DNA from 3 places in the Nocardiopsis sp. CNS-639 genome. Region 3 is predicted to be linked to each of the others. Evidence: riboswitches for the same ligand, from Rfam matches in the RefSeq annotation. Region 3 holds a riboswitch; each other region holds the start of a gene.
What was found. Region 3 has a riboswitch for cobalamin ahead of G011_RS0119660 (VWA domain-containing protein). Riboswitches for the same ligand answer to the same signal wherever they lie in the genome.
Positions count from the first base shown of each region.

Region 1 (2,256 bases), on a different contig from region 3:
TCTCCTGTGCCTTCTGCCTGGCGAAGGCCAGGGCCCCGCGCAGCTCGGGGGCCAGGGAGGGCTCGGCGTCCAGGTCCAGGGGCACGTGCAGCAGGGAGCAGGAGGTGCTCACGGTCAGCTCGTCGGTGAGGGCGAGCAGGGTACCGAGCGCGGCGACGGCGGCCGGGATGTCGGTGCACCAGACGTTGCGCCCCTCCACCACGCCCGCGACCAGGCGGGTGGCGCCCAGGCCGGAGACCCGCACCAGGTCGTCCACGCCCTCGTCGTCGGTGACCAGGTCCAGGCCGACCGCCTCGACCGCGGAGTCCTTGAGGACGCGCAGGGCGGCGGAGCCGATGGAGCCGAAGTAGGTGGACACCAGCAGGGAGGGGCGGTCGGTGACCGCGCCCAGGTACTGGTAGGCGCGCTCCAGGTGGCCGACGGCGGCACGGCCCTCGTCGGTGGCCAGGATCGGCTCGTCCAGCTGGACCTCGGTGGCGCCCGCGGCCCGCAGGTCGCCGAGCAGCTGGGCGTAGGCCTCCAGGAGCTGGTCGAGCAGCTGGACGGGTTCCCAGCCCTCGGGGGCGCCGTCGGCGGGCTTGGCCAGCAGCAGGAAGGTGAGCGGACCGACCAGGACCGGACGGGTGTGGAAACCCGCCTCGGCCGCCTCGCGGAACTCGGCGACGGGCTTGTCGCCCACCAGGCGGGGACGGCTGCCGGGCGAGAGCTCGGGGACCAGGTAGTGGTAGTTCGTGTCGAACCACTTGGTCATCTCCAGCGGCGGGGCGCCCTGTTCGCCGCGGGCGAGCGCGAAGTAGCGGCGCAGCTCCTCCTCGCGGTCCGGCGCCGCGGCGGGAGGGGCGAAGCGGGAGGGGACCAGGTCGAACAGGACCGCGGTGTCCAGCACGTGGTCGTAGTAGGAGAACGTGTTGGAGGGGATGTCGTCGACACCGGCCTCGCGCAGCTGGGCGTAGACGTCCAGGCGCAGTCCGGCGGCGACCGCGTCCAGTTCGCGGGCGGTGGTGCGGCCCCTCCAGTGGGACTCGCAGGCGCGCTTGAGCTCGCGGGCGGGGCCGATGCGCGGGTAGCCGTGCACGGTCGAGCGCACGGAGGGGCGTGGTCCGCCCGGGGCCGCGGACGGCGCGGGGGTCGTGGTCATGAGCTTCTCTCCCTCGTCGAAAGCCGGGTACCGGCCGCGAGGGGAGAAGAGGGGGCGGGCACGCCGACGGACGCGCCGCGGGCGCGCACCGGACCTGCCACCGCCTCCGGCCCTCCCTCGGGGCGCGGGACCACCGGCGCCGCGGGTGCGTCGCCGGGTGGAGGCAGGTCTTCGGACTCGGGGGCGCGGGCGGTGCCAACACCGCTCCTCCTACTGGCCGCCGCTTCCCGGTGTGCGGTCTCCGCGACCGGCACTACCAGTGCTCATGGCGACGTTCGTTCCCCCATACCGCTGCGGGGCAGTCCCGGACTCGCACCGGGTTCCCTCTTGCGACATGGTTCCGCCCCGCCCGTTCCGGGCCGGACCCGGGACGCGGGGGTGGATCATGTACCTTCCACGGCTGCAAGTATAGGGAGGGCCCCCTTCGCCCCTGTACCCGGCGTGCGGCCCCATGCGCCCGGCCCGGACGGTGAGAACCCCCGTCCTTCGACCGGCGTCACACACGAAGTCAAGCGTTGCGCGGGTGAGCTCCCCTCTGCTCCCCGCGGACGTTCGTCTGAGCGATGAACGTGGAGATTCCCTCGTGAGTAAGCAGTCCCGCCTCGCCATGGCACCGGACCACCCCCTGATCACGGTCGTGGTAGCCCTGGCGGTCCTGGCGGGCATGGTGTTGTTGGCCACCCGCTCCTCCGGAGAGCCCGAGCCCGGGCCGCGGACGCATGGAGCGCCGGTCTCCGAGAGCGAGCCATCGCCCCCGGCCTCCGGTGCGCCCGACGGGCTCACCGAGGTGGACGCGGCCGCGGTGGCGGGCCTGGAGGAGGCCGAACTGCCCTACGACGGGGAGGTCTCCGTCGCGGTGACCTACCCGGTGATCCCCAACGCCGAGCCGCTGGCCGACTTCCTGGAGCGTGAGCTGACCGACGAGGTGCACGCCTTCGAGACCGCCAACCCCGGCGCGGTCTCCTTCGAGGCGGGGTGGAACCTGACCGCGGCGCGCGACGGCCTGCTGGGGGTCCGCATGACCCGGGTGGAGACCGACTCCGAGGGGTCCCGGGAGGGGTACACCACCTACTGGTACGACACCGAGACCGCGGCGCACCACCCCTCCGCCGCACTGG
Region 1 covers NZ_KB906854.1:490,591-492,846, reverse strand. Annotated here, with positions in the region: gene metE (5-methyltetrahydropteroyltriglutamate--homocysteine S-methyltransferase) at 1-1,138, opposite strand, end outside; cobalamin riboswitch at 1,304-1,467, opposite strand; gene G011_RS0101955 (polysaccharide deacetylase family protein) at 1,746-2,256, shown strand, end outside.
Region 1: it holds a riboswitch for cobalamin, as region 3 does, so the genes downstream of both, metE (5-methyltetrahydropteroyltriglutamate--homocysteine S-methyltransferase) here and G011_RS0119660 (VWA domain-containing protein) in region 3, are expected to answer to the same signal.

Region 2 (2,256 bases), on a different contig from region 3:
CTCCACCGCGGCCGCGCTGCGCACACCCGCGGAACGGTCGGCGAAGGTGAACTCCTCGACCTGCCCCTCGGTGACCGCGGTCAGGTTGGCCAGCACGGGATCGGCCGTGATCCGCTCCACGTCCGGGGCGGCGTCGGCGGCGGTCATCTCCGCGTCGCAGCACACGTCGACCAGGATGAAGTCGGGGTCGCGCGCGATCACGTCCTCGACGGCCACGTCGTGGTTGCGCCCGCCGTCCAGGTCGGCGAAGGCGTTGACGCCTCCGGCCAGCCGGATGATCTCGGTGGAGAAGTCCTGCCCGCCGGCCACCCGGAACCCCTGGTCGCTGGGGCGGCCGACCATCACCGAGGGCCGGTCCTCCTCAGGCACGCCGCCCTCCAGGGCCTCGGTGACCCCGCCTATCGCGCCCTCCATGTCCGCGATGACCTCTTCGGCGCGCTCGCGGGCGTCGAACAGGGCGCCCAGATCCCGCAGGTCGGCGTAGACGTTGTCCATCGTCACCGAGGCCGGGTCGATGGTCGCGTCGGTGCGGCCGTCCCCGCTAGGGCACAGCGGAGCCGGGATCCAGCTGCCGATGCCCAGCTCGCGCAGGGAGGCCCGCGTACCGAGGTTCTCGTCGGTGAACACGTCGTTGAACCCGGCGAGCACGAAGTCGGGCCCGTGGCTGAGCAGTTCCTCCCGGCTGGGCAGGTTGGGGTAGTACTCCTGTCCGGCCTGGGCGTCGGCGTACTCCTCCAGGACGGCGGCGTCCAGGAACGCCGTCCCCACCAGACGGTCGCTGAGGCCCAGCGCGTGGGCGGTCTCGATGGCGGGCTGGTAGGCGGCGAACACCCGTTCCGGCGGGCTGTCCGCGGACACGTCGACGCCGCAGTTGCGGATCGTCTCCCCGGCGGCCTCGGGGGAGGGGGCGGCGGAGCCCCCGCCGCAGGCGGTCGTGGCCAGGAGCAGGGCGAGGGCGGCGCAGGCGGGCAGGCGGTACCGGACCGCGCGTGCCCCGGTGGGCTTCATCGAACAAACCATCCTTCGTGGTCTGATGACGCGGACGGTCGCAGCCGGTCTCCTGGCTCCCGGAGTCGGGCTCTGGCCCCGCGCCCCCACCCTTCCCGAGCCGTGTCCGGCCCAGTGGCGTGCGGGAGGCGCCCTCCGGTCACAGTGGCGAGGACCGCGCCGGACTTCCACCGGCTTCCCGTGCACTGCGACGTCGACGATATGGACTTGTGCTGACAGTCAACCGGCCACGGTAGTGCACGCGGGTCCCTTCCGCGAGACCCGCTCCCCTCCCGGCCGACGGCCGGACCTCCGCGAGCCGCCTGACCGGGAAGGCGTCCCCGGCGGCGCGGGAGCCCCGCACGGCCGCCGCACCCGGGTTGGGCGGGGCACCGTCCGGATGCGTGGCCGGACCGGGACCGGGCATAGAGGGCGCATGGAACTGATCACGGTGGAGGACGTCCGCGCCGCCCGGGAACGCCTGCGCGGGGAGGCGGTGCGCACCCCGCTGACGGCGGGCCCCGCCGGAGGGCCGCCGTTCCTGCTCAAACCCGAGAGCCTCCAGCCCACCGGGGCCTTCAAGCTGCGCGGCGCCACCAACGCCGTCGCCCTGCTCGACCCCGACCAGCGCCGAAGCGGTGTGGTGACCCACTCCTCGGGCAACCACGGCCAGGCGCTCGCCCACGCCGCCGCCCGGCACGGGGTGCCCTGCACCGTCGTCGTCCCCGAGGGCGCGCCCGGGGTGAAGGTCGACCGCATGCGCGCCCTGGGAGCCCGCATCGTCATGGTCGCCCCCCGGGAGCGGGAGGCTACCGCCCGGAGGCTCCGGGACGAGGAGGGGCTCGCCCTCGTCCCGCCCTTCGACGACCCGCGCGTCATCGCGGGCCAGGGCACGGTCGGCCTGGAGATCCTGGAGCAGTCGCCCGAGGTCGCGACCGTCGTCGTGCCCGTGGGCGGAGGCGGACTCGCCTCGGGGGTGGCCACCGCCGCGCTGGCCGCCGCGGGCCCGCGCCGGGTCCGCGTAGTGGGGGTGGAGCCCGAACTGGCCGCCGACGCCGCCGAGAGCCTGCGCACCGGAAGCCTGGTCACCTGGCCGCCCGAGCGCACCCACCGCACCATGGCCGACGGGGTGCGCGTGTGCCTGTCCGAGCTGACCTTCGCCCACCTGCGCGCCCGCCTGGACGAGGTCGTCACCGTGACCGAGGAGGAGATCGCCCGCGCCGTCGCCGCCCTCGCCCACGGGGCGCGCCTGGTCGCCGAGCCCAGCGG
Region 2 covers NZ_KB906873.1:92,100-94,355, reverse strand. Annotated here, with positions in the region: gene G011_RS0124140 (ABC transporter substrate-binding protein) at 1-1,008, opposite strand, end outside; cobalamin riboswitch at 1,033-1,213, opposite strand; gene G011_RS0124135 (threonine/serine dehydratase) at 1,424-2,256, shown strand, end outside.
Region 2: it holds a riboswitch for cobalamin, as region 3 does, so the genes downstream of both, G011_RS0124140 (ABC transporter substrate-binding protein) here and G011_RS0119660 (VWA domain-containing protein) in region 3, are expected to answer to the same signal.

Region 3 (2,256 bases):
CGCGGCGGATGTCGGCCCGGGTGACCGAGGTCCGGCCCGACCAGGCCGCGTGCGCCATCGCCGTGCGCGCGGTCACGATGTCGGCGCGCAGGCCGTCCACGTCGTAGGCGGCGCACACCTCGGCGATCTTCAGCAGCGCGGCCTCGGACAGGCGCACCCGGCCCAGTGCCTCCCGGGCCGCCGCGATGCGTTCGGCCAGCGCCTTCTCGGCCTCGTGGTAGCGCCCGGCGAAGGCGGCGGGGTCGGCGTCGTGGGACATGCGCCTGCGCACCACCTCGGCGCGGACCGCGGGCTCGGACGGCGCGGCGACCTCGACGGTGAGTCCGAACCGGTCCAGGAGCTGCGGGCGCAGCTCGCCCTCCTCGGGGTTCATGGTGCCGATGAGCAGGAACCGGGCCGCGTGCTCCACGGAGAACCCGTCGCGCTCCACGGTGACCCGGCCGGTCGCGGCGGCGTCCAGGAGCAGGTCGACCAGGTGGTCGTGCAGGAGGTTGACCTCGTCGACGTAGAGGATGCCGCGGTGGGCCCGGGCCAGCAGGCCGGGTTCGTAGGCGACCCTGCCGTGGGTGAGGGCCTGTTCCAGGTGCAGGGAGCCCAGGACGCGGTCCTCGGTGGCGCCGACGGGCAGTTCGACCAGGCGCACCGGGCGGCTCTCCACGGCCGTGCCGGACCCGAAGGGCCCGTCGGGGGAGTGCTGCGCCGGGTCGGCGGGGTCCACGGAGAACCGGTCGCCCTGGTAGACGTCGACGGGCGGCAGGAGGGAGGCCAGGGCCCGGACCGCGGTGGACTTGGCGGTGCCCTTCTCGCCGCGCACCAGGACGCCGCCGATCTCCGGCGAGACGCTGGTGAGGACGAGGGACAGGCCCAGGTCGTCGAGTTCATCGGCGTCGCAGCCGACGATCGCGGAAAAGGGGTAGTGCGGTGACCGCAATGGCATGTAGAGGCTCCCGCTCATGTCGCCATCGGTAAGGGACGGGCGCGAGGCCGGTCTTCGGACTTGCCGGGTCCTTCCTGGACGGAAGGCTCGGTTCACCGCAGCGGGCCTGTGCCGGAGTCTCACCGGGCTTCCCAGATTCTCCCCGTCGGCCGTCCCCACCGTTTCCGATGGCTGGGCCGTTGGGGCACCTCATGCCTGCCGCCACGATAGCGTCCGAGGAATGAAGGACGACAGCCGCCCTCCCGTCACCCACCACCGCCCGGATGCCGCTGCGCGGGGGAGTGGTGCACCCTCAACGGACGCCTGCGGCGCGGAGCCTCCTTCCGTCACCCACCACCGCCCGGATGCCGCTGCGCGGGGGAGTGGTGCGCCCTCGACGGACGCCTGCGGCGCGGAGCCTCCTTCCGTCACCCACCACCGCCCGGATGCCGCTGCGCGGGGGGGCGGGGCCTCCCCACCCGCCGGGCACCGGATCACCGTCGTCGGTATCGGCGCGGACGGCTGGTCCGGCCTGCCCGAGCGGCTGCGCGCGCTCGTCCTGGCCGCCGACACGGTGCTGGGCGGGCGCAGGCACCTGGCGATGCTCCCCGACCGGCCCCGGCAGCGCCGCCGGGTCTGGCCCTCACCCCTGCGCGAGGGACTGCCGCCACTGCTGGCCTCCCTCGACAGCGCTGCCACCGACGGCGCTTCCAGCGACAGCGCCTCCCCTGACGGCCCCTCCACCGTGGCGCTGGCCTCCGGCGACCCCCTGGTGTCCGGCATCGCCACCACCCTGATCGACCTGCTGGGCGCGGACGCCGTGCGGGTGGAACCCGCCGTCTCCTCGGTCGCCCTGGCCCGCGCCCGCATGGGCTGGCCCGCCGAACGCTGCACTGTGGTGGGCCTGGTCGGCCGCGACCCCCGCCTGCTGCTGCGCCAGCTCGCCCCCGGCCACCGCGTCCTGGTGCTCTCCTCCGACGGCTCCACCCCCGCCGCGGTCGCCGCCCTGCTGGTCGGCGCGGGCTACGGCGCCAGCCGGATGAGCGTGCTGGGCGACCTGGGCGCGGACTCCGAGTCGCGCCTGGAGACCACCGCCGACCACTGGCTCGCGTCACCTCCCGGCACGGTGCCCCCGCTGCACGTGCTGGCCCTGGAACTCCTGGGCCCGCCCGGCCACGGCCTGGTCGCGGGGCTGCCCGACGACGCCTTCGAACACGACGGGCAGCTCACCAAACGCGACCTGCGCGCCTCGGCGCTGGCCCGCCTGGCCCCCTCACCGGGCCAGCACCTGTGGGACGTGGGGGCTGGCGCGGGGTCGGTCGGCATCGAGTGGATGCGCG
Region 3 covers NZ_KB906866.1:129,869-132,124, reverse strand. Annotated here, with positions in the region: gene G011_RS0119660 (VWA domain-containing protein) at 1-931, opposite strand, end outside; cobalamin riboswitch at 965-1,109, opposite strand; gene cbiE (precorrin-6y C5,15-methyltransferase (decarboxylating) subunit CbiE) at 1,158-2,256, shown strand, end outside.